3 regions of the Mixta calida genome follow, and region 1 is predicted to be linked to each of the others. Evidence: predicted binding sites of a transcription regulator. Region 1 holds the regulator's gene; each other region holds the start of a gene.
What was found. Region 1 encodes PhoB, which activates phosphate uptake and scavenging genes when phosphate is short. Its sites were predicted from a motif close to CTGTCATAAAACTGNCNNAT; they were not measured.
Positions count from the first base shown of each region.

Region 2: ugpB (sn-glycerol-3-phosphate ABC transporter substrate-binding protein UgpB) is a predicted target of PhoB. The motif match lies at 6,099-6,118, and genes of this name have one in related genera.
Region 3: glpT (glycerol-3-phosphate transporter) is a predicted target of PhoB. The motif match lies at 6,437-6,456, and genes of this name have one in related genera.

Region 1 is NZ_CP026378.1:1,182,498-1,193,222, forward strand. Features, by position in the region: gene C2E16_RS05525 (SbcC/MukB-like Walker B domain-containing protein) at 1-2,369, opposite strand, end outside; gene sbcD (exonuclease subunit SbcD) at 2,366-3,595, opposite strand; gene phoB (phosphate response regulator transcription factor PhoB) at 3,800-4,489, shown strand; gene phoR (phosphate regulon sensor histidine kinase PhoR) at 4,504-5,823, shown strand; gene C2E16_RS05545 (PstS family phosphate ABC transporter substrate-binding protein) at 5,836-6,756, shown strand; gene C2E16_RS05550 (cobalamin-independent methionine synthase II family protein) at 7,160-8,263, shown strand; gene brnQ (branched-chain amino acid transporter carrier protein BrnQ) at 8,671-9,990, shown strand; gene proY (proline-specific permease ProY) at 10,058-10,725, shown strand, end outside.
Region 2 is NZ_CP026378.1:360,478-371,202, forward strand. Features, by position in the region: gene rpoH (RNA polymerase sigma factor RpoH) at 1-105, shown strand, start outside; gene panM (aspartate 1-decarboxylase autocleavage activator PanM) at 211-606, opposite strand; gene C2E16_RS01615 (branched-chain amino acid ABC transporter substrate-binding protein) at 1,010-2,125, shown strand; gene livH (high-affinity branched-chain amino acid ABC transporter permease LivH) at 2,319-3,245, shown strand; gene C2E16_RS01625 (high-affinity branched-chain amino acid ABC transporter permease LivM) at 3,242-4,516, shown strand; gene livG (high-affinity branched-chain amino acid ABC transporter ATP-binding protein LivG) at 4,513-5,280, shown strand; gene livF (high-affinity branched-chain amino acid ABC transporter ATP-binding protein LivF) at 5,282-5,995, shown strand; gene ugpB (sn-glycerol-3-phosphate ABC transporter substrate-binding protein UgpB) at 6,227-7,546, shown strand; gene ugpA (sn-glycerol-3-phosphate ABC transporter permease UgpA) at 7,630-8,517, shown strand; gene ugpE (sn-glycerol-3-phosphate ABC transporter permease UgpE) at 8,514-9,359, shown strand; gene C2E16_RS01655 (sn-glycerol-3-phosphate import ATP-binding protein UgpC) at 9,363-10,436, shown strand; gene ugpQ (glycerophosphodiester phosphodiesterase) at 10,433-10,725, shown strand, end outside.
Region 3 is NZ_CP026378.1:4,116,526-4,127,250, forward strand. Features, by position in the region: gene udp (uridine phosphorylase) at 1-313, opposite strand, end outside; gene C2E16_RS19555 (dienelactone hydrolase family protein) at 592-1,428, shown strand; gene metE (5-methyltetrahydropteroyltriglutamate--homocysteine S-methyltransferase) at 1,484-3,754, opposite strand; gene metR (HTH-type transcriptional regulator MetR) at 3,987-4,910, shown strand; gene C2E16_RS19570 (hypothetical protein) at 5,098-5,346, shown strand; gene C2E16_RS19575 (carboxylate/amino acid/amine transporter) at 5,387-6,235, opposite strand; gene glpT (glycerol-3-phosphate transporter) at 6,591-7,946, shown strand; partial or broken gene glpQ (glycerophosphodiester phosphodiesterase) at 7,943-8,997, shown strand; gene yigL (sugar/pyridoxal phosphate phosphatase YigL) at 9,106-9,906, opposite strand; gene pldB (lysophospholipase L2) at 9,955-10,725, opposite strand, start outside.

The DNA of each region.
Region 1 (10,725 bases):
AGCGTCAGCTGATGCTGCGTCAGCTCCTGCGTCAGAGCTTCGTCCAGCAGCGCCAGCTGTTCGCTTAACTGCCGCTGCTGCTGTTCCGCCTCCTGCCGTTGCTGACGCAGATAGCCCAGCTGTTGTTCCGCCAGCTGGCGCGCCTGATGCTGCTGTTGCCAGCGCTGCTGACAGGCCGCCAGCGCCTCTTTCGCCTGCTGATAAAGGCGCGCGGCGCCTTCGCGCTGTTGCAGCTGCGCCTGAAGCTCGCTCTCCTGCCGTTCCTGCTGTTCGATCCAGGCGCTGAGTCCCGCTTCGTCTTCCGGCGCCAGCGTCAGTTCGGCGGCGGCCAGCAGCGTATGCCACTCATCCTGCTGGCGCGTCAGTTCGGCGCTCAGCGTCTGCTGTTGCTGCATCAGCCGCTGCTGCTGGCTTTGCAACGCCTTCAGCTGCTCGCCGCAGGTGACGCCTTCGATGCGCAGCTGCTCTTCCTGCTGGCGCACGTTCTCCAGCCGCTGCTGATTCTCGTTCAGCGTCAGGGTTTGATAGTGCGCCACCGCCGGATGCTCGGTGGCGCCGCAGAGCGGACAGGGCTCGCCGGCGATCAGGCGGGCGCGCTCCTGCTCCAGACTGACGATGCGCTGCTCCAGCTCCAGGCGCTTTTGCAGGTCGATCCGGTGCTGGTGCTTCTCTTTCCACGCCTGGCGACGCTGTTCCAGCTGCTGCGTTTGCTGCACGATTAGTTCATCCAGCGCCAGCAGCTCCTGCTGCTGTTGCGTATGACGCTGGCTGAGAGGGCGCAGGGTGGAAAAGCAGATCGCCAGCTTTTGCCGTAGCGGTCGCTGCCGCTGCTGTTGCTCCAGCTGACGGCGCAGCGCGCTTTCCGGCTGCTGCTCTTCTAACGCAGTAAGCGCTTGCTCAGCCTGTGCCGCGTGCTGACGCGCGCGTTCAAGCTCGCTTTCCAGCGGCGTCGACGCTGAAGCGAGTCGATCGGACAGCTGCTGCTGTTCATTCAGCTGCTGCTGATGCTGGCGCTGTTTTTCCTGCATCGCCGTCAGGTTCTGTCGCAGCTGTTGCTGCTGCTGAAAACGCTCGCGCCAGCCGCCCAGCCGCTCGCCCCAGTCCGCCACTCCGGCATGGTCGCGGCGCCACTGTTGCTCTTGCTGCTGCTGCGAAAGCAGCGTCTGCCGTTCGTCGCTGAGCTGGCGTCGGCGCTGCTCGCGCTGCTGCTGCGTGCGCTGGCTTTCCTCCAGATTCTGTTGTTGCAGCGTCAGCTGCTGCGTCAGGGTAGCGATCTGATGGTCGAGCGGGATCACCTGGTCGTTGATCAGCGTTTCCTGCTGACGCCACTGGTCGTTGAGCCGTTTATTCTCCTGTTCGGCCAGCAACTGCGCCTGTTGCATTGTAAGTAACTGCTCGCTTTCGAGTTTGAGCGCGGCAGTCAGCTGCTGCGTTTGCTGCGCCAGCTGTTGCAGATCCTGCTGTAGCTGGCTGCGCTGTTGCCAGAGCGGACGCAGCTTTTCCGCCGGTTCCGCCCGCGCCAGCTGCTGACGCGCCGGTTCCGCCTGTTGCCAGTCGCTTTCCGCCTGACGCTGAGCGTCGGCGGCCTGCTCCGTTTCCTGAGTCAGACGCTGCTGCTGGCTGAGCCACTGGTGTTGCTGCTGAGTAAGCGCTAACTGTTTTTGCAGCTCTTGTTCCTGCTGCGTCAGTGCGCCTAATGCCTGCTCAAGTTCCTGACGCGCCGCCGGCTCCAGCAGCGCCATGCCCGCCGCCCGCGCGCGCAACTGGTCCAGCTCGATGCGCGCCTGCTTGTGCTGTTCATAGATGCGCGCGGAAAGCTGGCCGTAGATCTCGGTGCCGGTCAGCTCCTCCAGCAGTTCGGCGCGGTCGTTGGCGTCGGCGTTGAGAAACGCGGCGAACTGCCCCTGCGACAGCATCATCGATTTGGTGAAGCGGGCAAAGTCGAGTCCGGTTAGCTGGGCGATCATCTCCAGCTTATCTTTAACCTTGTCGGCGACGATAACATTGTCCGCGCAGCGAGCCAGCTCGACGCGCGGCGCCTGCAGGTTGCCGTCCACCGCGCCGCGCGCCCGGTTCTGACTCCAGAAGGCGCGCCAGGCTTCGCCTTTGACCTCAAATTCCACCTCGGCCAGACATTCAGCGGTATCGCGGCTGATCAGCTCGTTCTGCGTTTGCGAGATTTTGCCCAGCCGCGAGGTTTCGTGATAGAGCGCCAGGCAGATGGCGTCGAGCAGGGTGGTTTTACCGGCGCCGGTGGGGCCGGTAATGGCGAACAGGCCGCTGCTGGCGAACGGTTCGCGGGTGAAGTCGATTTTCCACTCGCCCTTCAGCGAGTTGATATTTTTAAAGCGCAGCGAAAGGATTTTCATGGCTGGCTCTCCTCGCCATGATGCAGCGCCTCCAGCGTGCCGCTGAATAGCTGACGCACGCGCTGTAGCCGCGCCTCGTCGGTCTCTTCCTCCTGTTCCAGCCGCCGCTCGAACACCTCTTCAACCTTGAGCTCGCTCAGCGTCTCGTTTTGCAGGCGCGCCAGCGCGCGTTCGCGCAGTTCGCGACTGCGGCGCATCAGCAGCACCTCGACCGGCAGTCCTTCCGTCAGCGCCTGAATATGCTGCTGCATATTGTGCAGGTACTCTTGGGTGGTGATTTCGATATCGAGCCAGACCGGCTGTTCCGGGCTGGCGTCGGCAAACGGCTTCAGCTGCGCCTCGATTTCCGCCAGCGTGCCTTTGATCGTTTGCATCGGCTGGAAGCAGGGCACCGGCAGCGGCGTGACGCGCGCCAGTTTGCCGTCGGCAAAACTTACCAGAAAGACGCTTTTCTCGCTGCCCAGCTCGTCGAAGCTGAGCGGCAGCGGCGACCCGCTGTAGCGAATATGCTCGCTGTTGGCGATGCGCTGCGCACGATGGATATGACCCAGCGCGATATAGTCGGCGGGCGGAAACGCCTGCGCAGGAAAGGCGTCGAGCGTGCCGATATAGATATCGCGCACCGCTTCGCTCTTACTGACGCCGACGGTGGTGAGATGACCGGTGGCGATCACCGGCAGCGGCGTCGTCGCCTGTTCGCTCAGCCTGCGCGCATGCTGATAGCTGCGCTGATAGTGTTGCGTGATGGCGCTGAGCAGCGTCAGCTGCTTCTGCTCGCCGGACTGGCCCGCCTGGCTGCGCATAATATCGCGCGGGCGCAGGTAGGGGATGGCGCAGAGGATAGCGCCCGGCTCGCCCTGGCGCGTTTTCAGGGTAAGCACTTGCTCTTCGGGATTGCCGCTGGCGGCGGCGATCACCTGCGCATTCAGACAGGCGAGCAGCTCGCGCGATTCGTTAAGGGTGGCGACGGAGTCATGGTTGCCGCCCAGCACAATCAGCTGGCAGCCGGTGCGTTGCAAATCCACCACGAAACGGTTGTAGAGTTCGCGCGCGTAGCTGGGAGGCGAGCCGGTATCGAAAATATCGCCCGCCACGATCACCGCATCCACCTGATGCTCCTCCACGCGGTCGATCAGCCAGTTAAAAAAGGCCTGATGCTCGGCGGCCCGACTGCGGGTATAGAAAAACTGGCCGAGATGCCAGTCTGAAGTATGGATAATGCGCATAGAACTCCCAGCTAAAAGCAGAACGCCGGAGGCGATTATAACCAGAGCGCTGGCGCAGACCAGGTAAAATCCGCTGCGAGCACGTCACAAAAGCGTTACTTAAGCGTCGCGCAGCCCGTGCATTTTTCATAAATCTGTCATAAAACTGACGCATAATGACGCCGCAAATTCCCGTGACAGAACGTCACATTCGCAGGAGCAATAATGGCTAAGCGCATTCTGGTTGTCGAAGATGAAGCCCCCATCAGGGAAATGTTGTGTTTCGTGTTGGAGCAGAACGATTATCAGCCGATAGAGGCGGATGATTACGACAGCGCTGTTAACCTGCTTATCGAACCCTGGCCCGATCTGATCCTGCTGGACTGGATGCTGCCCGGCGGCAGCGGCATTCAGTTTATTAAACATCTCAAGCGCGAAGCGATGACGCGCGACATTCCGGTGATGATGCTGACGGCGCGCGGCGAAGAAGAAGATCGCGTGCGTGGTCTGGAAGTGGGCGCTGACGACTACATTACCAAACCCTTCTCGCCGAAAGAGCTGGTGGCGCGCATCAAAGCGGTAATGCGCCGCATTTCGCCGATGGCGGTGGAAGAGGTGATTGAAATTCAGGGATTGAGCCTCGACCCTTCCTCGCACCGCGTCATGTCGGACACCACGCCGCTGGAAATGGGCCCGACCGAATATAAGCTGCTGCACTTTTTTATGACGCACCCGGAGCGCGTCTACAGCCGCGAACAGCTGTTGAACAACGTCTGGGGCACCAACGTCTACGTAGAAGATCGCACGGTGGACGTGCATATACGCCGCCTGCGCAAAGCACTGGAGCTGACCGGACACGATCGGATGGTGCAAACCGTACGTGGAACGGGGTATCGTTTCTCCGCGCGTTACTGATCGGAGTTTGCCTCGTGCTGGAACGCCTCTCCTGGAAGAGACTTTTACTGGAACTGCTGTTGGTCTGCCTGCCGGCGCTGCTACTCGGCCTGCTGACCGGCTATCTCCCCTGGTTCCTGCTGGGCGCCGTGCTGCTGTTGCTGGGCTGGCATTTCTGGAATCTGCTGCGGCTGTCGCACTGGCTGTGGACCGACCGCACCATGACGCCGCCCACCGGCCAGGCGAGCTGGGAGCCGCTGTTTTATGGCCTTTACCAGATGCAGCTGCGCAACCGCCGTCGCCGCCGCGAGCTGGGCAACCTGATCAAACGCTTTCGCAGCGGCGCGGAGTCGCTGCCTGACGCGGTGGTGCTAACGACCGACGAAGGCACTATTTTCTGGTGCAACGGCCTGGCGCAGCAGCATCTGGGGCTGCGCTGGCCGGAAGATAACGGCCAGAATATCCTTAACCTGCTGCGCTATCCTGAGTTTTCGCGCTATCTGCGCCAGCAGGAGTTTTCCCGTCCGCTGACGCTGGTGATGAACAACCAGCTGCATATGGAGTTCCGCGTGATGCCCTACAGCGAAGGCCAGTGGCTGCTGGTAGCGCGCGACGTGACGCAGATGCATCAGCTGGAAGGGGCGCGGCGCAACTTTTTCGCTAACGTCAGCCACGAGCTGCGCACGCCGCTGACGGTGTTGCAGGGCTACCTGGAGATGATGGGCGACGCGGTGCTGGAAGGCAAAGCGCGCGAAAAGGCGCTGCAAACCATGCAGGAGCAGACGCGGCGCATGGACGGGCTGGTGAAACAGCTGCTGACGCTGTCGCGCATCGAGGCGGCGCCCGCCATCGATCTGGCGGAGAAGGTCGACGTGCCGATGATGCTGCGGCTGCTGCAGCGCGAAGCGGAGACGCTCAGCGGCGGACGCCACGAGATTGCCTTTCATACCGATCCGCACCTGAAAGTTTTCGGCAACGAGGAGCAATTGCGCAGCGCCATCTCCAATCTGGTCTATAACGCGGTGAACCATACGCCGGAAGGAACGCGCATTGACGTCTGCTGGCTGCATAACAAACAGGGAGCGCTGTTCGCCGTGAAGGATAACGGGCCGGGCATCGCCGTCGAGCATCTGCCGCGCCTCACCGAACGCTTTTACCGCGTCGATAAGGCGCGATCGCGCGCCACCGGCGGCAGCGGGCTGGGGCTGGCGATTGTGAAACATGCCCTGAGCCATCACGGATCGCGCTTAACTATCACCAGCGAGCCGCATAAAGAGACCTGTTTCAGCTTTATTCTGCCGACAAGGTTGATTGTCGGCCCGCAACTGCCGGACAATGCGGCGCATAAATCCTGATGGACGCCAGGCATGAAAGTGATCATTACCGTAGCACTGCTGCTTTTTTCCGGCGCGCTGCAGGCTAAACCTGCGATACTGGCGGGCAATCTTAGCAGCGTCGGTTCCGATACGCTCGGCAACCTGATGGCGCTGTGGGGCGAAAGTTTTAACCGCCAGTATCCAGGCGTCAACGTACAGGTGCAGGCGGCGGGGTCCTCTACCGCGCCCACCGCTTTGGCTGCGGGCGCCGCGCAGCTGGGCGCCATGAGTCGACCGATGCAGCCGGCTGAACGCCAGCTGTTTCAGCAGCGCTACGGCTATCCGCCGCTGGCGGTGCCGGTGGCGCTGGACGCGCTGGTGGTCGTAGTGAATCAGGATAATCCGCTAACCCAGCTTAACGCACGGCAGCTGGACGCCATCTTTTCCATTACCCGTCGCTGCGGCGCTGCGTCTGCGCCGCGCGCCTGGGGCGACCTGCAATTGACGCAGCCCGGCTGGCAGCAGCGGCCATTGCAACGCTTAGGCCGCAACTCCGCATCGGGCACCTGGGGCTATTTTAAGCAGCAGGCGCTGTGCGGCGGTGATTTCCGTCAGGACGTCGGCGAATATCCCGGCTCGGCGGCGGTGGTGCAGGCGGTGGCCGCCAACCTCAACGCCATCGGCTACGCCAGCTTTGGGTTTCATATCAGCGGCGTAAAAATGCTGGCGCTGGCGAAAGAGGGTGAGGCAGTGATGCCTGATGCGACTACGATCCGCAGCGGTCGCTACCCCTACGCGCGACCGCTCTATATCTATATCAATAAGCCGCCGGGCAAGGCGCCGGAGCCGCTGACCGCCGCGTTTCTGCGTCAGGTGCTGTCGCCGGAAGGACAGGCGCTGGTCAGTCAGGCGGGCTACCTGCCGCTTTCCGATCGGCAGATTGCTGAGGCGAAAGCGCTGTTGCATCTCTGATGATGCGCTTGCGTCGTCGTTTTTGACGCGGGGCGTTACGCTTTTGTCGCTGGCTTCGTCACCGTAGTGCAGGAGTATGTTTTCCTCTCGTCTGCGGCAGAAATATCGCTCCGCTGTTTTACTTTTTTCCGGCGCGTCTGAGGGAGATTCAACGTCTTATGACCGTTTCTCATGATGTCAGCCTGTTCGCATTGCCCTAAAGGCGTTTTTACAGGCGTTTCACCTGTTAACATGAATATTATTCATGACTCATGAAATTTCTTCCCTTGCCGCCTGCTAAAAGTCATGAGAGTCTGCTTTCAGACATATAGACATCCAGAAGTCTTAAAAATCAGAGTCTGAAACTATTTCACCGGTAAATCAACGGGGCGGGATCATCGCCTCGTAACAGGAGTTGAACGTCATGCAAAGAACAACCGCCCCTTTCCGCGCCGACGTGGTTGGCAGCTTTTTACGTCCGGCCGCCATCAAGCGCGCCCGCGAGCAGTTTGCCGCGGGCGAGATTGACGCTGCCGCGCTGCGCCGCGTGGAAGATGAAGAGATCCGCCATGTCGTTGAGCAGCAGCTGGCTGCCGGATTACAGGTCGTGACCGACGGCGAATTCCGCCGCGCCTGGTGGCACTTCGATTTCTTCGATGGCTTACAGGGCGTAGAACGCTATGAGGCGGAGCAGGGCATTCAGTTCAACGGCATTCAAACCAAAGCGCGCGGCGTGCGCGTTACCGGCAAGCTCGGCTTCGGCGACCATCCGATGCTGGAAGATTTCCGCTACCTGAACAGTATCAGCGGCGACGCAGTGGCGAAAATGACTATCCCCAGCCCAAGCGTGCTGCATTTCCGCGGCGGCCGTAAAATGATCGACGCTGAAGTCTATCCCGATCTGGCGGACTATTTCGACGACCTGGCGCAGACTTACCGCGACGCCATCAAAGCATTCTATGATGCGGGCTGCCGCTATCTGCAGCTCGACGATACCGTCTGGGCCTATCTTTGCTCGGAAGATCAGAAACGTCAGATTCGTGAGCGCGGCGACAACCCGGACGAGCTGGCGCAGACCTATGCGCGCGTGCTGAATAAGGCGCTGGAAGGCAAGCCGGCCGATCTGACCGTCGGGCTGCATGTTTGCCGCGGCAACTTCCGCTCGACCTGGATTTCCGAAGGCGGTTATGAGCCGGTGGCGGAGATCCTGTTCGGCGGCGTCAACATCGATGCGTTCTTCCTTGAATATGACAATGAGCGTTCCGGCGGCTTCGAACCGCTGCGCTATATCAAGCCGGGCCATCAGCAGGTGGTGCTGGGCCTGATCACCACCAAAGAGGGCGCGCTGGAAGATCCGCAAACCGTGAAGGCGCGTATCGCCGAAGCGGCGCAGTATGTCGATATCAATCAGATCTGCCTCAGCCCGCAGTGCGGTTTCGCCTCGACGGAAGAGGGGAACAATCTGAGCGAGGCGCAGCAGTGGGAAAAACTGCGCCTGGTGGTGGATATCGCGAAAAACGTCTGGTAACTGGCGTAAATTTGTGCAGACAGGCGCGTGAAAACGCGCCTTTTGTGCATGCGGCCAGGATTAAATGAAGAAAATAACGCCGGGCTGGCGAAAAAAAAGTCACATCATGTAATGTCCTTTAGTCATAATTTGAAGTGATTCTCTGGTCTGAAATCTATATTCGTTATATCGTTCTGCTTTTCCGATCCTGTATTGCCTTTCTCCGCTATAAACGTTTTACTTATGCCCCTTATCGCGGTTTCCCTCTGTGAAAAGAACAAAATCAGCTCAAATCACCTGCGCCTGGCGTCGTGAATCAGCATAAATTCAGGTAATTGCCTGAGTCGCCAGCATTTGTAGCGCAGAGAGGGTGCGGTAAGCCTTAACACAACATCCACCGCAACATCAGTAGCAGGCAATACAGTTCTATGACACATCGTTTAACGTCGAAAGACATCATTGCGCTGGGCTTTATGACGTTCGCCCTGTTTGTCGGCGCAGGCAATATTATCTTCCCTCCTATGGTTGGTTTGCAGTCAGGCGAGCATGTCTGGATTGCGGCGCTTGGTTTCCTGGTAACCGCAGTCGGTCTGCCCGTGATAACGGTCATCGCGCTGGCGCGCGTGGGCGGCGGCATCGACGCGCTCAGCACCCCGATCGGCAAAGCGGCCGGCGTGCTGCTGGCGACGGTCTGCTATCTCGCCGTGGGACCGCTGTTCGCCACACCGCGTACCGCCACCGTTTCGTTTGAGATCGGCATTGCGCCGCTGACCGGCGACGGCGCGCTGCCGCTGCTGGTTTACAGCCTGGTCTACTTTGCGCTGGTGATTGGCGTATCGCTCTATCCGGGCAAACTGCTGGATACCGTTGGTCATATTCTCGCGCCGCTGAAAATTTTCGCGCTGGTGGTGCTGGGTATTGCCGCGCTGCTGTGGCCGGCGGGCAGCCCGATCACCGCGACCGACGCCTATCAGAATGCGGCGTTCTCCAGCGGCTTCGTTAACGGCTATCTCACTATGGATACGCTGGGCGCGCTGGTCTTCGGCATCGTTATCGTCAACGCCGCGCGTTCCCGCGGCGTGGAAGAGGCGAGTCTGTTGACGCGCTACACCATTCTGGCGGGTCTGATCGCTGGCGTCGGCCTGACGCTGGTCTACCTGAGCCTGTTTAAGCTGGGCGCGGGCAGCGGTTCGCTGGCCGATCAGAACGCCAACGGCGCCGCGATCCTGCACGCCTATGTGCAGCATACCTTTGGCGGCATGGGCAGCTTCTTCCTCGCCGCGCTGATCTTCATCGCCTGCATGGTGACGGCAGTCGGCCTGACCTGCGCCTGCGCTGAGTTCTTCGCGCAATACCTGCCGTTTTCCTATAAAACGCTGGTGTTTATCCTCGGCCTGTTCTCGATGGTGGTCTCCAACCTCGGCCTGAGCCACCTGATTCAGATCTCCATTCCGGTGCTGACGGCGATCTATCCGCCCTGCATCGTCCTGGTTGTTTTGAGTTTTACCCTGAGCTGGTGGAACAAAACCACGCGTATCGTTGCGCCGACCATGCTTGTTAGCCTGGTATTTGGTATCATCGACGCGATTAAAAGCACCGGCTTTAAAGATGCGTTGCCCGCCATTAGCCAGCACCTGCCGCTGGCCGAACAGGGACTTGCCTGGCTGCCGCCTTCGCTGGTCATGCTGCTTATTGCGGCGATCGCCGACCGCCTGATGGGCCAGCAACAGGTCAGGGCGCATCATTAAACCTGATTCATTCAGTTTAACCACGGGCTTGCCCGTGGTTTTTCATTTCCACAGGTAAGATGTCACTATGCAAGAAACCAATAAGCTCAAACGGGGATTGAGCACACGCCATATCCGTTTTATGGCGCTGGGGTCGGCGATTGGTACCGGACTGTTTTACGGTTCTGCCGATGCAATAAAAATGGCCGGGCCGAGCGTGCTGCTGGCCTATATTATCGGCGGCGCGGTAGCCTATATCATCATGCGCGCGCTGGGCGAGATGTCCGTCAACAATCCACAGTCCAGTTCCTTCTCGCGCTACGCACAGGATTACCTCGGTCCGATGGCGGGCTATATCACCGGCTGGACCTACTGTTTTGAAATTCTGATTGTCGCCATTGCTGACGTGACGGCGTTCGGCATCTATATGGGCGTCTGGTTCCCGGAAGTGCCGCACTGGATTTGGGTGCTGAGCGTAGTGCTGGTAATCGGCGGCATCAATCTGATGAGCGTCAAAGCTTTCGGTGAAGTGGAGTTCTGGTTCTCGTTCTTTAAGGTCGCCACCATCATCATCATGATCGCGGCGGGCTTAGGGATGATTATCTGGGGCATCGGCAATGGCGGCGAGCCGACCGGCATCCATAATCTCTGGACCAACGGCGGCTTCTTCGCCCACGGCGTCGTCGGCATGCTGCTGTCGCTGCAAATGGTGATGTTCGCCTACGGCGGCATTGAAATTATCGGCATTACCGCCGG
Region 2 (10,725 bases), 820 kb from region 1:
ACTACGTTACAGGAGCTGGCCGATAAATATGGCGTCTCCGCCGAGCGTGTACGTCAGCTAGAGAAAAACGCGATGAAAAAATTGCGTATGGCGATCGAAGCATAACGCGCTAACGCGAAACGGGGCGGCTGAAAAGCCGCCCTTTTTGTTTGCGCGCCGCGTCTTCTTCGGCGCGCGGCGATATCATCCGGCGCGCCCTGTCAGAAACCGTTATTCCCGGTTCAATACCCAGCCGTCCGCCTGGGTACGAAAGCCGCAGGACTGCATAAAGGCGGCGATAACCGGCTGATCGCCTTTGCCGTCATCCGCAATCCACCAGTGCGACAGCGACGGATTCTGCGCCATTACGTCCTCTACTAAATAACGCCCCACGCCGCGACGTCGCGTTACTTCTCTCACCTCCAGCTGCGACAGCGTCCCCTGCGTGCCGCGGATCTCCAGAATTACCGCTCCCAGCAGACGATCGTTAAAGCGCGCTGCGTAGAGCCTGTGGTTCTCGTTCAGCCTGTTTTCCAGCGCGCGGCAGTCGGTGCCCGGCCAGATTTTTTCAATATCGATACAATCCTGATCGCTGAGTTGTTGCAGCCTGATGATAGTCAGTTTCATGGAATAATCTGCGCCCTGATAAAAGGCATATTGTAGCGAAAATGTACGAAAAGGAACGTGTAACCTTTTCTGTACGAAAACAAAGCAATCTGTTTTTTGCTGCCCGGCTGTTCCGAGTAAACACTTATTACTGCGCCTGTTGCCAGCATAACGCGCTGGATAAGTGGCTAAATAGCCACCGTAACTGCCAGATGATTCTCCTGTGATAACCGGTAGTTTTTGATTATCTCAGTTGATTTACAGAATAAAACTCCTGTTTAATGGACTGAAAAATAAAGCGTTATTTATAAAATCGGCGCGGAAATATTCCTAACTCGTTCACATTAAACAAGTTTTGTTCAATAACCCGCCGAACATAATCACAAAGCAAATCACAACAGACACAACAGATGGGGAAGTTCGGATGAATATCAGTAAAGGTCGCGTAATACTGGCTGGATGTGTGGCGCTGGCGATGAGTCATGCTGCGCTGGCGGAAGATATTAAGGTGGCGATTGTCGGCGCGATGTCCGGGCCGGTAGCGCAATATGGCGATATGCAGTTTACCGGCGCTACGCAAGCGATTGCCGATATCAACGCCAAAGGCGGGGTGAACGGCAATAAGCTGGTGGCGGTGAAATATGACGATGCCTGCGATCCTAAACAGGCGGTGGCGGTGGCGAACAAAGTGGTCAACGAAGGCATTCGCTACGTTATTGGTCACCTTTGCTCCTCTTCCACGCAGCCCGCTTCCGATATCTACGAAGATGAAGGCATCCTGATGATCACCCCGGCCGCTACCGCGCCCGACCTGACCTCGCGCGGCTACCAGCTGATTATGCGCACCACCGGCCTGGATTCCGATCAGGGTCCGACCGCGGCGAAATATATTCTCGACACTATCAAACCGCAGCGCATCGCGGTTGTGCATGACAAACAGCAGTATGGCGAAGGCCTGGCGCGCTCAGTGCAGGAGAGCCTGAAGAAAGCGAACGCGCCGATCGCCATGTTTGAAGGCATTACCGCAGGCGATAAAGATTTCTCCACCCTGGTGGCGCGTCTGAAGAAAGAGAACATCGACTTCGTTTACTTTGGCGGCTACTACCCCGAAATGGGCCAGATCGTGCGTCAGGCGCGCGCGGCCGGGCTGAAAACCCAGTTTATGGGACCGGAAGGGGTGGGCAACGCCTCGCTCTCCAATATCGCCGGCGCCGCTTCCGAAGGCATGCTGGTCACCCTGCCGAAACGCTATGACCAGGTGCCGGCGAACCAGCCGATCGTCGACGCGATCAAAGCGAAAAAACTGGACGCCACCGGGCCGTTCGTCTGGACAACCTATGCCGCGCTGCAGTCGCTGGCCGCCGGTATGGAGCGCAGCAAGAGTGAAGAACCTGCCGACATCGCTAAAAACCTGAAAGAAGGCCAGCCGGTTCCTACCGTCATGGGCGATCTGAGCTGGGATAAGAAAGGCGATCTGAAAGGTTTTGAGTTCGGCGTGTTCAAGTGGCATGCCGACGGCACCTCCACCGCAGTGAAATAAATCGCGGTTCAGGCCGTATCAGAGTGCTGACACGCTCATGAGAGCGTTATCAACCCTCTGTCACAGCCGCAGCCGTATGTGATTTGGCAGTCCGGGGTCAGGCGTGCCTGGCCCCTGTTCTATCCTGCACTTCGTGAAGACGGACGTTTTCTTGCTGTAGGCCGCGCCGCGCAGCTTTGTTGGGGTTTATGTTATGTCCGAACAGTTTCTCTATTTTCTACAGCAGTTGCTTAACGGGGTGACCTTAGGCAGCACCTATGCGCTGATCGCCATCGGCTACACCATGGTTTACGGCATTATCGGCATGATCAACTTCGCCCACGGCGAAGTCTATATGATCGGCAGCTATGTCTCTTTTATCGTTATCGCCGCGCTGATGATGGTGGGGATTGACGTCAGCTGGGTATTGATCGGCGCCGGTTTCCTTGCGGCGATCGTGATCGCCAGCGCCTGGGGCTGGAGCATCGAGCGCGTCGCCTATAAGCCGGTGCGCTCATCCAAGCGCCTGATCGCGCTGATTTCCGCCATCGGGATGTCTATTTTCCTGCAAAACTACGTCAGCCTGACGCAGGGCTCGCGCGATCTCGCGCTGCCAAGCCTGGTGAGCGGGCAGATGACGCTGGGTGAAAGCAACGGCTTCTCCGCGACCATCAGCACCATGCAGGTGGTGATCTGGCTGGTGACCTTCGTGGCGATGCTGGCGCTGACGCTGTTTATCCGCTATTCGCGCATGGGCCGCGCCTGTCGCGCCTGCGCCGAAGATCTGAAGATGGCCAGCCTGTTGGGCATCAATACCGATCGCGTGATCTCGCTGACCTTCGTGATCGGCGCGGCGATGGCGGCGGTAGCGGGCGTGCTGCTGGGGCAGTTCTATGGCGTCATTAACCCCTACATCGGCTTCATGGCCGGTATGAAGGCCTTTACCGCGGCGGTGCTGGGCGGCATCGGCAGCATTCCCGGCGCGATGCTGGGCGGCCTGGTGCTGGGCATCGCCGAAGCGCTGACCTCCGCCTATCTCAGCACGGAATATAAGGATGTGGTCTCTTTTGCGCTGCTGATTGTGGTGCTGCTGGTGATGCCGACGGGCATTCTGGGTCGGCCGGAGGTAGAGAAAGTATGAAGCCCGCTCAATTTATCAATGCCATTATCTCGGCGCTGATGCTGCTGATACTGGCGGCTTTCTTTATGGGGCTGCGCCTTGACCTTGAAGGCACGCGGCTGGTGGTGGAAAACGCGGGCAGCGTGCGCTGGAACTGGATCGCCGTCGGCTGCGCCGTGGTGTTTATCTTTCAGCTGCTGCGCCCGCTGTTCGGCCGCGGCCTGAAGCGCGGCGGTCACGGCGGTTTCGTCCTGCCGAGCTTTGACGGCAGCACGCCGAAACAGAAGCTGCTGGCGCTGCTGTTTATCGTGGCGGCGGTGATCTGGCCGTTTCTCGTCTCGCGCGGCACGGTGGACATTGCTACCCTGACGTTGATCTACGTGATGCTCGGTCTCGGCCTGAACGTGGTGGTGGGACTCTCCGGCCTGCTGGTGCTGGGCTACGGCGGCTTCTACGCCATCGGCGCCTACACCTTCGCGCTGCTGAACCACTACTACGGCCTGGGCTTCTGGCAGTGTCTGCCGCTGGCGGGGCTGGTGGCGGCGATGTTCGGCCTGCTGCTCGGTTTCCCGGTGCTGCGCCTGCGCGGCGATTATCTGGCGATCGTCACGCTCGGCTTCGGCGAAATCGTGCGTATCCTGCTGCTGAACAATACCGCCATTACCGGCGGGCCGAACGGCATCAGTCAGATACCGAAGCCGACCTTTTTCGGCCTGGAGTTTAACCGCAGCCCGCGCGAAGGCGGCTGGGACACTTTCCACCACTTCTTTGGGCTGAAGTACGATCCCAGCGACCGCATTATCTTCCTCTATCTGGTGGCGTTGCTGTTGGTGGTGCTGACGCTGTTCGTAATCAATCGGCTGCTGCGTATGCCGCTGGGCCGCGCCTGGGAAGCGCTGCGCGAAGATGAAATCGCCTGCCGCTCGCTGGGTCTCAGTCCGACGCGCATTAAGCTGACCGCCTTTACTATCAGCGCCGCCTTCGCCGGTTTCGCCGGCAGCCTGTTCGCCGCGCGGCAGGGCTTTATCAGCCCCGAATCTTTTACCTTCGCCGAATCGGCCTTTGTATTGGCGATTGTGGTGCTGGGCGGTATGGGTTCGCAGCTGGCGGTGATTCTGGCGGCGATACTGCTGGTGGTGTCGCGCGAGCTGATGCGCGATCTCAACGAATACAGCATGCTGGTGTTAGGCGCGCTGATGGTGCTGATGATGATTTGGCGTCCGCAGGGGCTGTTGCCGATGCAGCGTCCACAGCTGAAGTTGAAGCGTGATGAACAAGGAGAGCAGGCATGAGTCAGCCTTTACTGGCCGTAGAGGGCCTGATGATGCGCTTCGGCGGTCTGCTGGCGGTCAACAACGTGTCGCTTGAGCTGCGTCCGCAGGAGATCGTCTCTTTAATCGGGCCGAACGGCGCCGGAAAAACCACGGTGTTCAACTGCCTGACCGGTTTTTATAAGCCGACCGGCGGATCGATTAAGCTGCGCGACCATCAATTGGCGGGCATGGCGGGCCAGCAGATCGCCCGTATGGGGATTGTGCGCACCTTCCAGCATGTGCGTCTGTTCCGTGAAATGACGGTGATTGAAAACCTGCTGGTGGCGCAGCATCAACATCTGAAAAGCGGCCTGTTTTCCGGCCTGCTGAAAACGCCCGCTTTTCGCCGCAGCGAAGGCGAGGCGCTGGACTACGCCGCCAGCTGGCTACGGCGCGTCGGTTTACTGGAAATGGCGAACCGTCAGGCGGGCAACCTGGCCTACGGCCAGCAGCGACGTCTGGAGATCGCGCGTTGTATGGTGACGCGCCCGGAAATCCTGATGCTGGATGAACCGGCGGCGGGGCTCAACCCTAAAGAGACCCACGAGCTGGATGCGCTGATCGCCGAACTGCGCAGCGAGCATAAGGTATCGGTGCTGTTAATTGAGCATGATATGAAACTGGTGATGGGCATTTCCGATCGGATTTACGTAGTGAATCAGGGAACGCCGTTGGCGAACGGCACGCCGGAAGAAGTGCGCAACAACCCGGACGTGATCCGCGCATATTTAGGTGAGGCATAACATGGCGAATCCGATTTTAACGCTCAGCAAGGTGAGCGCGCACTACGGCAAGATTCAGGCACTGCATCAGGTCAGCCTGCATATCAACCAGGGCGAAATCGTCACGCTGATCGGCGCCAACGGCGCGGGGAAAACCACGCTGCTCGGCACGCTGTGCGGCGAACCGCGCGCGTCTGAAGGAGAGATTACCTTTGACGGCAAGGCGATTACCGACTGGCAGACGGCGCGCATCATGCGCGAAGCGATCGCCATCGTACCGGAAGGACGCCGCGTCTTTTCGCGCATGACGGTAGAGGAGAACCTGGCGATGGGCGGTTTTTTCGCCAGCCGCCAGCAGTATCAGCAACGCATCGAGCGGGTCTACGATCTCTTTCCGCGTCTGCTGGAGCGTCGGGTGCAGCGCGCCGGCACCATGTCCGGCGGCGAACAGCAGATGCTGGCGATTGGCCGCGCGCTGATGAGCCAGCCGCGCCTGCTGCTGCTGGATGAGCCGTCGCTCGGCCTCGCGCCGATCATCATCCAGCAGATCTTCGATACCATCGAACAGCTGCGTCAGGAGGGCATGACCATCTTCCTGGTGGAGCAGAACGCCAACCAGGCGCTGAAGCTGGCCGACCGCGGCTACGTGCTGGAAAACGGCCACGTCGTGCTGGAGGACAGCGGCGATGCGCTGCTGGCGAACGAGGCGGTGCGCAGCGCCTACCTCGGCGCGTAAATTTCACCGGCGGCCCGCGCTGACGCGGGCCGTTTTTTATCTTTTTAATCCCATCCTGAATATCGGAAGGCGGGCCGTTTCTTTTTTCAGACGCGCCATCCCGCTGCCATCTCACTGTCATTTTCCGGTCATTTAACGGTTATCTTTCCGTCATTTTCGCGTGTCATGTTACTTCGCGAACGAAAAAAAAGCGTGATTTCGTATACACCTACAATGTCACAGGAAAATGCTATGTCCTCCTTTACGTTTCGTCATACCGCTCTCAGCATGGTGCTGGGGCTGGCACTGAGCAGCAACGCCCTAGCCGCGACGGAAATTCCGTTCTGGCACTCAATGGAAGGCGAACTGGGCAAAGAAGTTGACTCACTGGCACAACGTTTTAACCAGGCGCACCCGGATTACAAAGTCGTACCGGTTTACAAAGGCAACTATGAGCAGAGCCTGGCGGCGGGCATCGCAGCAGTGCGCACCGGCAAAGCGCCTGCGATATTGCAGGTGTATGAAGTGGGCACCGCTACCATGATGGCGTCGCGCGCCATTAAGCCGGTCTATGAAGTGTTTAACGATGCGGGCATCAAGTTCGATGAATCGCAGTTTGTGCCGACGGTCGCTGGCTATTATACCGATGCGAAAAGCGGTCATCTGCTGTCGCAGCCGTTCAACAGCTCCACGCCAGTGCTCTACTACAACAAAGACGCCTTCATAAAAGCGGGGCTCGATCCTGAGCAGCCGCCGAAAACCTGGCAGCAGCTTGAGAAGGATACTGCGGCGCTGCGTAAAGCGGGTGTGAAATGCGGCTACGCCAGCGGCTGGCAGGGCTGGATCCAGATTGAAAACTTCAGCGCCTGGCACGGTCTGCCGGTCGCGACGGAAAACAACGGCTTCGGCGGGACGAATGCGCAGCTGATTTTCAACAAGCCGGAGCAGGCGCGTCATATCGCCATGCTGGAGGAGATGAACAAGAAAGGAGACTTCACCTACTTTGGCCGTAAGGATGAGTCGACCGAGAAGTTCTACAACGGCGACTGCGCCATCACCACCGCCTCTTCCGGTTCGCTGGCGGACATTCGTCAGCACGCCAAATTCAACTACGGCGTCGGCATGATGCCGTATGACGAAACCGTGCCCGCCGCGCCGCAGAACGCCATTATCGGCGGCGCCAGTCTGTGGGTGATGCAGGGCAAAGACAACGCCACCTATAAAGGCGTCGCCGAGTTTCTGCAATTCCTGACCCAGCCGGAAATCGCCGCCGAATGGCATCAGAAAACCGGCTATCTGCCGATCACGCAGGCCGCTTTCGACCTGACGCGCCAGCAGGGTTTCTATGACAAAAACCCCGGCGCGGATATCGCCACCCGCCAGATGCTGAACAAGCCGCCGTTGCCGTTCACCAAAGGGCTGCGCCTCGGCAATATGCCGCAGATCCGCACCATTGTGGATGAGGAACTGGAAAGCGTCTGGAACGGCAGCAAAACGCCGCAGGCCGCGCTGGATTCCGCCGTACAGCGCGGCAATCTGCTGCTGCGTCGCTTTGAGCAACAGGTGAAATAAACCGGGTCGGGCGGCAAAGGCCGCCCGGCTATCCGCTGACGCAACGCACGTTTTATCCCGCCGATCTGTTATGGAATTGCCGCATGTCCAGCTCTCGTCCCGTTTTTCATTCGCGCTGGTTACCCTGGGTGCTGGTTCTGCCCCAGCTGTTAATCACGCTGATCTTTTTTATCTGGCCCGCCGGAGAAGCGCTCTGGTATTCGGTGCAGAATGTCGATCCCTTCGGCTTTTCCAGCACCTTTGTCGGGCTGGAAAATTTCCGCCGCCTGCTGGACGACGACTACTATCTGGAATCCTTCTGGACCACGCTGATCTTCAGCGCGCTGGTGACCGGCTGCGGGCTGATTATCTCGCTGCTGTTCGCTGCGCTGGCGGACTACGTGCTGCGGCTGCGCCGCTTTTATCAGACGCTGCTGCTGCTGCCCTACGCGGTAGCGCCCGCTATCGCAGCGGTGCTGTGGATGTTCCTGTTTAATCCCGGCATCGGCCTGATCACCCATTTCCTGCATGACTTCGGCTACAACTGGAACCATGCGCAGAGCAGCGGACAGGCGATGTTTCTGGTGGTGCTGGCCTCGGTCTGGCAGCAGATCAGCTACAACTTTCTGTTCTTCTTCGCGGCGCTGCAATCGATTCCCCGTTCGCTGGTGGAGGCGGCCGCCATCGACGGCGCCGGGCCGGTGCGCCGCTTCTTCAGTTTATCGCTGCCGTTGATCGCGCCGGTGAGCTTCTTCTTGCTGGTGGTGAACCTGGTGTACGCCTTCTTTGACACCTTCCCGGTGATCGACGCGGCGACGCAGGGCGGGCCGGTGCAGGCGACCACCACGCTGATTTATAAAATCTACCGCGAAGGCTTTGCCGGTCTGGATCTCTCGTCGTCCGCCGCGCAGTCGGTGGTGCTGATGTTCTTAGTGATTATTCTGACCGTGATTCAGTTCCGCTACGTTGAGCGTAAGGTGCGTTACCAATGATTGAAAACCGGCGCGGGCTGGATATTTTCAGCCACCTGATGCTGATCGCCGGCATCCTGACCATTCTGTTTCCGCTATGGGTCGCCTTCGTCGCCGCGACGCTGGATAACCAGCAGGTGTTTCAGGTGCCGATAACCCTGATCCCTGGCACCCAGCTGTGGCATAACGTGCGTGAAATCTGGCTGCACGGCGTCAGCAGCCAGAGCGCGCCGATGAGCGTGCTGCTGATCAATAGCACGCTGATGGCGCTGGGCATCACGATCGGCAAAATCACCGTTTCGATCCTTTCCGCGTTTGCGCTGGTCTGGTTTCGCTTTCCGCTGCGCAACCTGGTGTTCTGGATGATCTTTATTACCCTGATGCTGCCGGTGGAGGTGCGTATTTTCCCCACGGTAGAGGTGGTGGCGAACCTGAAGCTGCTCGACAGCTACAGCGGGTTGACCCTGCCGCTGATGGCCTCCGCGACCGCGACTTTTCTGTTTCGCCAATTCTTCATGTCGCTGCCGGATGAGCTGATCGAAGCGGCGCGGATTGACGGCGCCAGCCCGATGCGTTTCTTCCGCGATATCGTGCTGCCGCTGTCGCGCACCAACCTGGCGGCGCTGTTCGTGATCACCTTTATCTACGGCTGGAACCAGTATCTCTGGCCGATTCTGATCACCAGCGAAACGCGGATGGGCACCGCTGTGGCGGGCATTCGCAGCATGATTTCGTCCGGCGAGGGTACTACCCAGTGGAATCTGGTGATGGCGGCGATGCTGCTGACGCTGATCCCGCCGGTAGTGGTGGTCATGGTGATGCAGCGGGCGTTTGTTCGTGGTCTGGTCGAAAGTGAGAAATAAATTATGGCAGCAGTAACCCTTCAGGCCGTTACTAAATCGTATGACGGCAAGCAGCAGATTATTCAGCCGTTGGATGTGTCGATCCGCGACGGCGAGTTTATGGTGATGGTCGGTCCTTCGGGCTGCGGCAAATCGACGCTGCTGCGTATGGTGGCGGGCCTGGAGCGCGTCACCAGCGGTGATATCTATATCGACGCCGAGCGCATGACGGAAAAGGAGCCGAAAGATCGCGGCATCGCGATGGTATTCCAGAACTACGCGCTCTATCCGCATATGACGGTGGAAGAAAACATGGCCTGGGGCCTGAAAATCCGCGGGATGGGACGCGAGCTGATCCGCCAGCGCGTGCTGGAAACGGCGCGCAGCCTGGAGCTGGAGGCGTTGCTGAAGCGTCGGCCGCGCGAGCTTTCCGGCGGTCAGCGTCAGCGCGTGGCGATGGGACGCGCCATCGTGCGCGAACCGGCGGTGTTTCTGTTTGATGAGCCGCTCTCCAACCTGGACGCGCGTCTGCGTGTACAGATGCGGCTGGAGTTGCAGCAGCTGCATCGTCGACTGCAAACCACCAGCCTGTACGTTACGCACGATCAGGTCGAAGCGATGACACTGGCGCAGCGGGTAATGGTGATGAATAAAGGGGTTGTCGAGCAGGTCGGCACGCCGGTGGAGGTTTACGAGCGTCCCGCCACGCGCTTCGTCGCCAGCTTTATCGGCTCGCCCGCCATGAACCTGTTCGACGGCCAGTTCAGCCACGACGGCGGCGCGTTTCAGCTGGCGGACGGCTTTGTGCTGCCGCTGGCCAACGCGCAAAGCCGCTGGGCGAACCAGGCGGCGACGCTGGGCATTCGCCCGGAGCATATTCGGCTTAGCAGTCGTGAGGCGGGCGGCATTCCCTTAACCGTCGATACGCTGGAGATCCTCGGCGCGGATAATCTGGCGCATGGCCGCTGGGGCGACAGGCAAGTTGTGGTACGCTTGCCGCACGTTGAGCGCCCTGCGCCGGGCAGCCTGCTGTGGCTGCATCTGCCGATGGAGGCGCTGCACTTTTTTTCTGCCGAACATGGAGCCCGACTGGAATGACGCATCCCTGGCCTTATCCGCGCATCGTCGCGCATCGCGGCGGCGGCAAACTGGCGCCGGAAAATACCCTCGCCGCCATTGATACCGGCGCCCGCTACGGGCATACCATGATTGAATTTGACGTCAAGCTGTCGCGCGATGAGCAGATCTTCCTGCTGCATGACGATACGCTCGATCGCACCAGCAACGGCTGGGGCGTGGCGGGCGAGCTGCCGTGGGAAAAGCTGGCGCAGCTGGATGCGGGCGGCTGGTTCGGCAGCGCTTTCGAGGCGGAGCGGCTGCCGCTGCT
Region 3 (10,725 bases), 1.4 Mb from region 1:
CAACCTTAATATCAGGCTGAATGGCGCCAGTGGTGCCGACGCGCAAAAAGGTGCGAATGCCCAGCTGCGCCAGTTCTTCCACCGCGATAGAGGTAGAGGGCCCGCCGATGCCGGTGGAGCAGACGATTACCGCTTTGCCGTCCAGCTCGGCGCGCCAGCTGGTGAATTCACGGTGCGAGGCGAGAGGCTGCGCATTATCCATCAGCGCGGCAATCTTTTTTACGCGCTCAGGATCGCCCGGCACGATAGCCAGCGTGGCGCCCTGCAGGTCCGCTTTGGTAAGTCCTAAATGAAACACATCTGACTGGGCCATATTTCCTCCTGAGAAAAATCAGTTAATCGCGCTACTTTACGGGATGCCCTGCGAAAAATATGTGAGATAAATCAACAGCAAAAATGAAAGTTACATTTTCATGAAAAAACAGTGTGACAAGAATCACATTAAAACGTTATGTATCACCTGTTTGCCACAACTTGCTGTGTGTCTTTATTCAGCAGAATGTTAAAGAGATGTGAGATATGCAGACCGGAGACCCTTGCTGATTTTGGCTATAGTTACCGGATTGCGCTACCAGCAGCACGGAGAGAACAATGAAAACCGAAGACAATCTGGCTCAGAAAGAGCGTAATCGCGGGTTCGCTCCTGCGGCGGCGCCCACGGCTTCCACGACCATCATCACCGATAACGACGCCATTCAGGGCGGCGATACCACCATTAACACCCAGGGCGAAAATATGCCCGCCTGGTTCGCGCGCCCGAAAGAAGCAAATGGCCCGCTGCCGGTTGTGCTGGTGGTACAGGAAATTTTTGGCGTTCACGAACATATCCGCGACATTTGTCGCCGCCTTGCCGCAGAAGGCTACCTGGCCGTGGCGCCGGAACTCTATTTCCGTCAGGGCGATCCCAGTGAATACAGCGATATCAAACAGCTGTTTGAGGAACTGGTCAGTAAAGTACCTGATGCACAGGTGCTGGCGGATCTCGATCACGTCGCCAACTGGGCGGCGCGACACGGCGGCGATATGCGCAATATGGCGATTACCGGCTTCTGCTGGGGTGGCCGCATCGTCTGGCTTTACGCAGCGCACAATCCTCAGCTGAAAGCGGGCGTCGCCTGGTATGGGCGTCTGGTCGGCGAAAAGACGATGAAGCAGTCGAAACACCCGGTTGATATCGCCGTCGATCTGAATGCGCCGGTGTTGGGTCTGTATGGCGCGAAAGATGAAGGCATCCCGCTGGAGAGCATCGAAACCATGCGCCAGGCGCTGAACGCGGCCAACGCCACGGCGGAGATCATTGTCTATCCCGAAGCGGGGCACGCCTTTAACGCCGATTACCGTCCCAGCTATCACGAAGCGTCGGCAAAAGATGGTTGGCAACGGATGCTGGCGTGGTTCCATCAGTATGGCGTGAAGCCGAATCGCTAATAAAAAGGGGCGCACAGCGCCCCTTCTCACCACAACAAAACATCCGTAGAAAAATTTATGCGTTTTCCTCACGCAGCTTGCGCGCCGCCTGCACCATGTTGGCCAGCGCCAGGCGGGTTTCAGTCCAGCCGCGCGTTTTCAGGCCGCAGTCCGGGTTGACCCACAGACGCTCAACCGGAATACGCTTCGCCGCTTTACGCAGCAGCGCCTCGATCCACTCGACGTCAGGCACGTTCGGCGAGTGAATGTCATACACGCCTGGGCCGATTTCGTTCGGATAATCGAACTCTTCAAACGACTCCAGCAGCTCCATATCAGAGCGTGAGGTTTCGATGGTAATCACATCGGCGTCCAGCGCGGCAATAGAATCCATGATGTCATTGAACTCGCAATAACACATATGGGTATGGATCTGCGTATCGTCCTGCGCCACGGCGGCGTTAAGACGGAAAGCGTCCACCGCCCAGTTGAGATAGGCCGCCCAGTCAGATTTGCGCAGCGGCAACCCTTCGCGCAGCGCCGGTTCGTCAATCTGAATAATACCGATGCCCGCCTGCTCCAGATCCGCCACCTCATCGCGCAGCGCCAGCGCGATCTGTTTGGCGATGGTTTCACGCGACACGTCCTCACGCGGGAACGACCAGCAAAGAATCGTCACCGGGCCGGTCAGCATACCTTTTACCGGTTTGTCGGTCAGCGATTGGGCATACTTCGCCCACTCAACGGTAATCGGCTCAGGACGGCTGACGTCGCCGATAATCACCGGCGGCTTCACGCAGCGCGAACCGTAGCTCTGCACCCAGCCGTTCTGGGTAAAGACAAAGCCGTCGAGATGCTCGCCAAAATACTCCACCATGTCGTTGCGCTCAGCTTCGCCATGCACCAGCACATCCAGCCCCAGACGCTCCTGTTCGACGATCGCTTGTTTGATATGCTCCGCAATGCCGGTGCGATAATGATTGCTGTCCAGACGACCCTGTTTGAAATCGAGGCGCAGGCCACGGATCTCCGTCGTTTGTGGGAAAGAGCCGATGGTGGTGGTTGGCCAGGCGGGCAGGTTAAAGCGTTGACGCTGCGCTTTGGCGCGTTCGGCGTAGCTGCTTTGACGCTCGCTGTCCTGCGCGCTGATGGCTGCCAGACGCTGCGCCACTGCGGCGTTATGCACGCGTGTCGAACTGCGGCGGGCGCGGATGGGCGCGCTCCAGGCTTCCAGCGAGGCGGCGTCGTTGTTATTCAGCGCCTTGCTCAGCAGCGCCAGCTCGCCACACTTCTGTAGGGCGAACGAGAACCAGCTTTTTACTTCGTCATCCAGACGGGTTTCTGTGTTGAGATCGATCGGGCTGTGCAGCAACGAGCAGGAGGAGCCGATCCAGAGCTGCTGACGCTGCGCCGCCAGCGGCTGCAAACGCGTAAACCAGCTGCTCAGGTCGGCGCGCCAGACGTTGCGGCCATTGATCACGCCCAGAGAAAGCAGCCAGGAAGACGGTAACTGCGCGTTCAGCGTCGCGGCGTCATCCTTGCCGTGAACCAAATCGACATGCAGGCCCTGCACCGGCAGTTCACGAATGGTTGCAATATTCTGACCGATGCTGTCGAAGTAGGTCGTCAGCAGCAGCTTGCTGTGGCCCTGCAACGCCTGATAAGCGGGCTTAAAGGCCTCCAGCCACGCCTGCGGCAGCTCCAGCACCAGCGCAGGCTCATCAATCTGCACCCATTCGATATCGCGCTTCGCCAGTTCCGCCAGCACCTGCTGGTAAACCGGCAAAATATCATTCAGCAGGCTCAGACGATCGAACTGTTCGCCCTTCACCTTGCCCAGCCACAGGTAGGTCACCGGGCCAAGCAGCACCGGCTTCACTTTGTGGCCCAGCGCCAGCGCTTCGTCCACTTCATCCAGCAGCTGCGTCCAGCTCAGACGGAACTGCTGCCCTTTCGTGAACTCCGGCACCATATAGTGATAGTTGGTATTGAACCATTTGGTCATTTCCGCTGCTGCCGCCGGTTCGCCGGTCGGCGCGCGACCGCGTCCGATGCGGAACAGCGTATCCAGATCGACGGCGCCATTTTTATTCTGATGACGTGCCGGCACGTTGCCCAGCAGCAGGCTGGTGGTCAGTACATGATCATACCAGGCGAAATCGCCCACCGGCACGATATCCACCCCAGCGTCTTTCTGCTGCTGCCAGTGGCGGGCGCGAAGTTCACGTCCAACCGCCAGCAGCTCTTCCTGGCTGCTGTTGCCAGCCCAATAGCTTTCCTGCGCTTTTTTCAGTTCGCGGCGCAGGCCGACGCGGGGAAAGCCGAGCGTATGATTCAGAATAGTCATGCTGTTTCTCCATCGAAATTCATTAATTTGGCGCGGACGGCGCGGTCAGTTTACGTACGGCCAGCGTTAAGCAACCGGGGCGAGCCGCAGTTCGCAGGTTGCGAACCCTGCCCAAACGTAAAATGACCCGCTGCCAAGATGTTTAGCCGTCCAGATGTTTACACCGCTATAATCTGCAGGTACTGTATATTCCTCAAGCGCAAATTGTTCATTGTCGATGTGAAGGACTCTCATGATCGAAATCAGGCACCTGCGAACGTTGCAGGCTCTCAGGCATACCGGCTCTCTGGCCGCAGCGGCGGCGCAGCTTCATCAAACTCAGTCGGCGTTATCTCATCAGTTCAGCGATCTTGAGCAGCGCCTCGGTTTCCGCCTGTTTGTGCGTAAAAGTCAGCCGCTGCGCTTTACGCCGCAGGGTGAGATCCTGTTACAGCTCGCGGAGCAGGTTCTGCCGCAGATTCAGCAGGCGTTGCAGGCCTGTCATGAGCCGCATCAGACGACGCTGCGCATCGCCATTGAGTGCCACAGCTGCATCCAGTGGCTGACGCCAGCGCTGGATACATTCCGTCAAAGCTGGCCGCAGGTAGTGATGGATTTTAAATCGGGCGTCACCTTCGATCCGCAGCCTGCGCTACAGCAGGGCGAGCTGGATGTGGTGCTGACCTCCGATATCCTGCCGCGCAGCGGTCTGCACTATTCGCCGATGTTCGATTTCGAAGTGCGTCTGGTGCTGGCGCCGGATCATCCGCTGGCGCGCGTCGGCGTGATTACGCCGGAGGATCTCGCTCAGGAAGTATTAATGATCTATCCGGTGCAGCGTCAGCGTCTCGATATCTGGCGGCATTTTTTACAGCCCGCCAGCGTCAGCCCGACGCTGAAAAGCGTCGATAACACGCTGCTGCTGGTACAGATGGTCGCGGCGCATATGGGCATCGCCGCGCTGCCGCACTGGGTGGTGGAAAACTTCGAGCGTCAGGGCCTGATTGTGACAAAAACTCTGGGCGACGGGTTGTGGAGCCGCCTTTATGCGGCGGTCAGGGATGGTGAACAGCGGCAGCCGGTTATCGACGCCTTTATTCGCTCCGCGCGCCAGCATGCCTGCCAGCATCTCCCTTTTGTGCGCGACGCTTCACGTCATTCATCGCCGGTCGGTTAATATTTCCCGGTCGGTCCGCCCGGCCGGGAAAATAAGTATATTTTCAAAAATGTAATATCCTCCTGATTATCAGTCATGTTTAATTAAAAGATGAATCTTAATTAATTGACCCTTTAATCGCACAAAGCATAATCCCTCAGGGAAAAAAGATTCCCGACATTAAAATATCAATTATGAGGGTTTAGAAATGAAAGAATTATCTGTAATCGAAATCCAGGCTGTAAGCGGCGCAGGAAAAATTGAAGATTGTCTCTCATCTGTATTTGGAAATTTTTTTAGCGATGCAACTAAAGTACTGAATGGCGTATTTAACTTAGGTTATGAAGTAGAAGCTGCACAGCAAACCGGGCAGGATTTTGGCAGCCGTCTGGGTAAAGCGATCGAAGATGGTGTGAACAATATTCTTTCCCGCTTCAAGAAAGAAATTATTGGTTAATTAAAAAGTACCGGATTCAACAATAAATCCGGTACTTTCTTTAGCGAAGAACCCAGCGACGATGTATCCATAACGAAGCGACAATCAGCCCACCGCCGATAATAAAAGGCGGCCAGTCCGGCTGCTCCTGCCAAATCGCCAGGTTTACCAACAGTCCCGCTGGCACATGCATATTATTCATAATGCCCAGCGTGCCGGCATCAACCTGCGTCGCGCCGTAGTTCCACATAAAATAGCCCAGCCCGGAAGCGACAACGCCCAGCCAGATCAGTATTCCCCATTGCAGATGCGTGGTCGGCAGTTTCTGCGGGTTGCCCCACAGAAACCAGGCGACGATCGCCACCAGCACCGCGCCGATATAAAACCAGGAAAAGGCGGTATGCTGCGGCATCGGGCGTGTTTCCTGTAAACGTTTGTACCCGACCATCCCGACGGCAAAGCAGATATTGGCCAGCTGCACCAGCAGCAGGCCGGTCCAGAAATGCTCGCTCAGCTGGTCGTAGCGAATAATCGCTGCGCCGATCACCGCCAGCAGCGCGCTGAGCGCATAGCCGATGCGCACGCCACGACCACTAATCAGGTCATATATCAGCGTGACGTACAGCGGCGTCATAACGGTAAACAGCAGGAATTCCGGCACGCTAAGATAGAGATACGCCTCAAAACTCAGCAGATACATAATGCCGAGCTGCAACATCCCGACCAGCATATAGAGCAGCAGCGTAGAGGCGCGATAGCCGCGCCAGCGCAGGAACGGCAGAAATACCAGCGCCGCCAGCGCCAGGCGCACCAACACGGAAAAAACGCTGTCCACCTGCCCCGCCAGATAAACGCCAATCAGGCTGAACGAAAAGGCCCACAAAATAGTAGTAATAATCAGTAATGCCACAGTTGATGTCTCCAGCTAAACAGGCGGCTATTGTAGCGGAATGTTCGCTGCGCCTGGCGACTTAGTGGTTGACATCTGTTCTTATTTTGCGCAAAAGCGCCTCCTGATACTCCTGTGGCAGTCCTTAACTGGCCCGCTCTGGCGCCCTACCACGCCGCACTACCCTGTATGGCGCCTTTTTGTGACATCGGTTACAACCCTTTGTCATAAAACTGTAACATTTGCGCTTTACCTCACAGTCAATTTCATCCTCAACCACTATTCTTTGCGCGAAATAGAACATCGGGCAAAAAAATGCCCCTTTTCGCTCATTTTATGCGTGTTTAAAAACATTCTCGCCTCTGGAGGCCTTTTTATGCTTAGCATTTTTAAGCCAGCACCACACCAATCCCGCGTGGCGGCGGATCGCACCGATCCGCTTTACCGCCGTCTGCGTTGGCAGATCTTTATCGGCATCTTTTTCGGTTACGCCGCCTACTATCTGGTACGAAAAAACTTCGCGCTGGCCATGCCTTATCTGGTGGAGCAAGGCTTTTCACGCGGCGATCTCGGCTTTGCCCTCTCCGGCATCTCCATTGCCTATGGCTTTTCGAAATTTATTATGGGTTCGGTCTCCGACCGCTCAAATCCACGCGTTTTCCTGCCCGCCGGCCTGATAATGGCGGCGCTGGTGATGCTGGTGATGGGCTTTGTTCCCTGGGCCACCTCCAGCATTATGATTATGTTCACGCTGCTGTTTGTTTGCGGCTGGTTTCAGGGCATGGGCTGGCCGCCTTGCGGACGCACTATGGTTCACTGGTGGTCTCAGAAAGAGCGCGGCGGCATCGTCTCGGTCTGGAACTGCGCGCATAACGTCGGCGGCGGCATCCCCCCACTGCTGTTTCTGCTTGGTATGGCCTGGTTCAACGACTGGAAGGCGGCGCTTTACATGCCCGCGTTCGCCGCAATTGTCGTCGCGCTGATTGCTTTTGCGCTGATGCGCGATACGCCGCAGTCGTGCGGTCTGCCGCCGATTGAAGAGTATAAAAACGATTATCCGCCCGATTATAACGAGCAGCACGAACAAGAGCTGACGGCGAAACAGATCTTTATGCAGTACGTGCTGCCCAACAAACTGCTGTGGTATATCGCGCTGGCGAACGTTTTTGTCTACCTGCTGCGCTACGGTATTCTCGACTGGTCGCCGACCTACCTGAAGGAAGTGAAGCACTTTGCGCTGGATAAATCCTCCTGGACCTATTTTCTCTACGAATATGCAGGCATTCCCGGCACGCTGCTGTGCGGCTGGATGTCGGATAAGGTATTCAAAGGCAACCGCGGCGCGACCGGCGTATTTTTTATGGTGTTGGTGACCATCGCCACCGTCATTTACTGGCTCAACCCGGTTGGCAATCCGGGCGTGGATATGGCCTGTATGATCGTTATCGGCTTCCTGATTTACGGCCCGGTAATGCTTATCGGCCTGCATGCGCTGGAGCTGGCGCCGAAAAAGGCGGCGGGCACCGCGGCGGGCTTTACCGGCCTGTTTGGTTATCTTGGCGGCTCCGTCGCGGCAAGCGCGATTGTCGGTTATACCGTGGACTATTTCGGCTGGGACGGCGGTTTTCTGATTATGATCGGCGGCTGCGTGCTGGCGGTGATCCTGCTGCTGCTGACCATGCTGAGCGAGACTAAGCACAAACGCCAGATGCAGCATGAGGGTGAAAAATGAAAGCAAAACGGTTAATCGCGACGGCGCTGCTCGCCGTCGCCTGCGGCGTCAACGCGCAGGGGCCTGACAAGATCGTTATCGCGCACCGGGGGCCAGCGGCTACCTGCCTGAACATACGCTGCCCGCCAAGGCGATGGCCTATGCGCAGGGTGCGGACTTTCTTGAGCAGGATCTGGTGATGACCAAAGACGATCGGCTGGTGGTGCTGCACGATCACTATCTCGATCGCGTTACCGATGTCGCCGAACGTTTTCCCCAGCGCGCGCGTAAGGATGGTCGCTACTACGCCATCGATTTCACGCTGGCGGAGATTAAAAGCCTGAATTTCACCGAAGGCTTTAAGCTGGTGGGAGGCAAGAAGGTGCAGACCTGGCCTGGCCGCTTCCCAATGAACACCTCCTCTTTTCACATTCATACTTTTGAAGAGGAAATTGAGTTTATTCAGGGGTTAAATCATTCAACCGGCCGCAATATCGGCATCTATCCTGAGATCAAAGCGCCCTGGTTTCATCATCAGGAAGGCAAAGATATCGCCAGCGCGGTGTTGCAGACGCTGAAGCGTTATGGTTACAGCGGCCGTCAGGATAAGGTCTGGCTACAGTGCTTCGATTTTAATGAGCTGAAGCGCATTAAAACCGAACTGGAGCCGAAAATGGGTATGGATCTGCGGCTGGTGCAGCTGATTACCGAAACCGATTCGCATGAAACGGAAGAGTTGCGCGAAGGCAAATGGGTGAACTACAGCTACGATTGGATGTTTAAGCCAGGCGCGATGAAAGAGCTGGCGAAGCATGTAGACGGCATCGGCCCCGATTATCATGAGTTGTTCAGCGCCGATTCAAAGCCGGGCGCGGTACGTCTGACGCCGCTGGCGCAGGAAGCGCACGCCAGCCATTTGCAAATCCATCCCTATACGGTGCGCGCCGACCAGCTGCCCGACTGGGCTACGGACGTGAATCAGCTGTATGACGCGCTTTATAACCGGGCGCAGGTGGAAGGACTGTTTACCGATTTCCCCGATAAGGCGGTTCAGTTCCTGCAGCGACAGTAAATCTGGCAGAGTTGCGTTTCTCTTTCCGACGCTGCAAAGCGCCTGTGTCGAAAGATAAAAGCGGGAACGCTCAATAAATCAGGCGGCCGTGGGCCGCCTTTTTTACACTCAGGCAAGGAATAGCTGGCGCAGCGTGCGCGGCACCGCATCTTCCGCGTTGCTGCCAATCACTTCCAGCTCCGGCAGCAGATCTTTCAGACGCTGATGGGCATTACGCATGATGTAGCCTTTACCAGCCATAATCAGCATCTCTTTATCGTTCATACCGTCGCCGAAGGCGATAGCGTTTTCCAGCGAATAGCCCAACAGCTTCGAGACCTCTTCCAGCGCATGGCCTTTCGACACGCCGCCCGCCATCACTTCCAGGCAGGTGGGGAAAGAGAAGCTGACATTCACCCGATCGCCCCAGCGCGCCACAATCGCTTCTTCCAGCGGCACGAGTTTTTCAGCGTCGTCGCAGATAAAGAAGACCTTGCTGATGCCGTCAGTCGGCAGCAGACCCGGCTGATAAACCTGATAAGTAAACACCGACTCACGGAAATAGCGTTCTTCCTCCGGGCGGTGCCGGTTCAGAAACCATTCATCATCGCGGTAAACGTTAGTAAGGATATCGGGATCGTCATACTTCAGCGCATAAAGATCGCGGGCGATATCTTCATCAAGGTTGTGGCTGAAGATCAGCTCGCCAGCGGTGTTATGCACGCGCGCGCCGTTAGAGGTGATCATATAGGCTTCGATTTCCAGATTATCACGCATCTGCGAAACATCGACATGATGACGGCCGGTGGCGAAAACGAAATGTACGCCGCGCGCTGTCAGTAGCCGGAGCGTTTCTTTAGTGTAGGGCGTTAAACGATGATCGGGAGAAAGCAGGGTGCCATCCAGATCGGAAGCAACAACATGGTACATGCAAACCTCTGGTATCGAAGAGAGTGGTAACGTTCTGAGTGGTGCAATTTAATCATGCCGCTCGAAAAAATTGACGATGGCATGTAAAGCTTCGGCGCGCATGGCGTCTTTTTCAAACAGGATCTCATGACGCGCGCCTGCAATAACATAGGGCTTTCCGCCTTCGCAGGGATGACCGGCGGCCTGCATCGCCGCGCAGAAGAGATCCTGCGAACGGTTATCGACCACTTTGTCATCCCCGGCCTGCAACAGCAGCAGCGGCGTAGTAATCGCTGCCGCTTTTTTCAGGACATTCTGCCCCGCCTGAATGCCTTCGCGCACCCAATGGTAAGTTGGCCCGCCAACCCGAATCGCGGGATCGTCTGCATAAAAACGCAGGTTGCGCTTATAACGTTCGCGGCTGTGCGTCAGTTCGTTCAGGCTGAACGGCCGCGCACGCCAGCGACCGGTTCCCAGGGCGTAGCCGTCACGCATTGCCGGACGTTTTTCCGCCCAGTCAAGAATGCGGTGCGCCATCCAGGCAGGCATCGGCAGGTAAATGCCAAACATCGGCGAAGCCAGCACCGCCGCGTTAAACGCCGTGGGATTGCGTGCCAGCAGCAGCGTTAAAATAGCGCCGCCCATCGAGTGCGCCAGGGCATAGCGACGGCGGTAGTGGCCAGCGATCAGCTCTTTCAGGCAGAGTGTTTCCAGATCATCGACATAATGTTCGAAATGAACGACGTGTCCCCGATGGGCATCTTTCAACAGCCTGCCGGATCGCCCCTGCCCGCGGTGATCGACAATCACGATATCATAGCCGCAGTGCCAGAGGTCGTA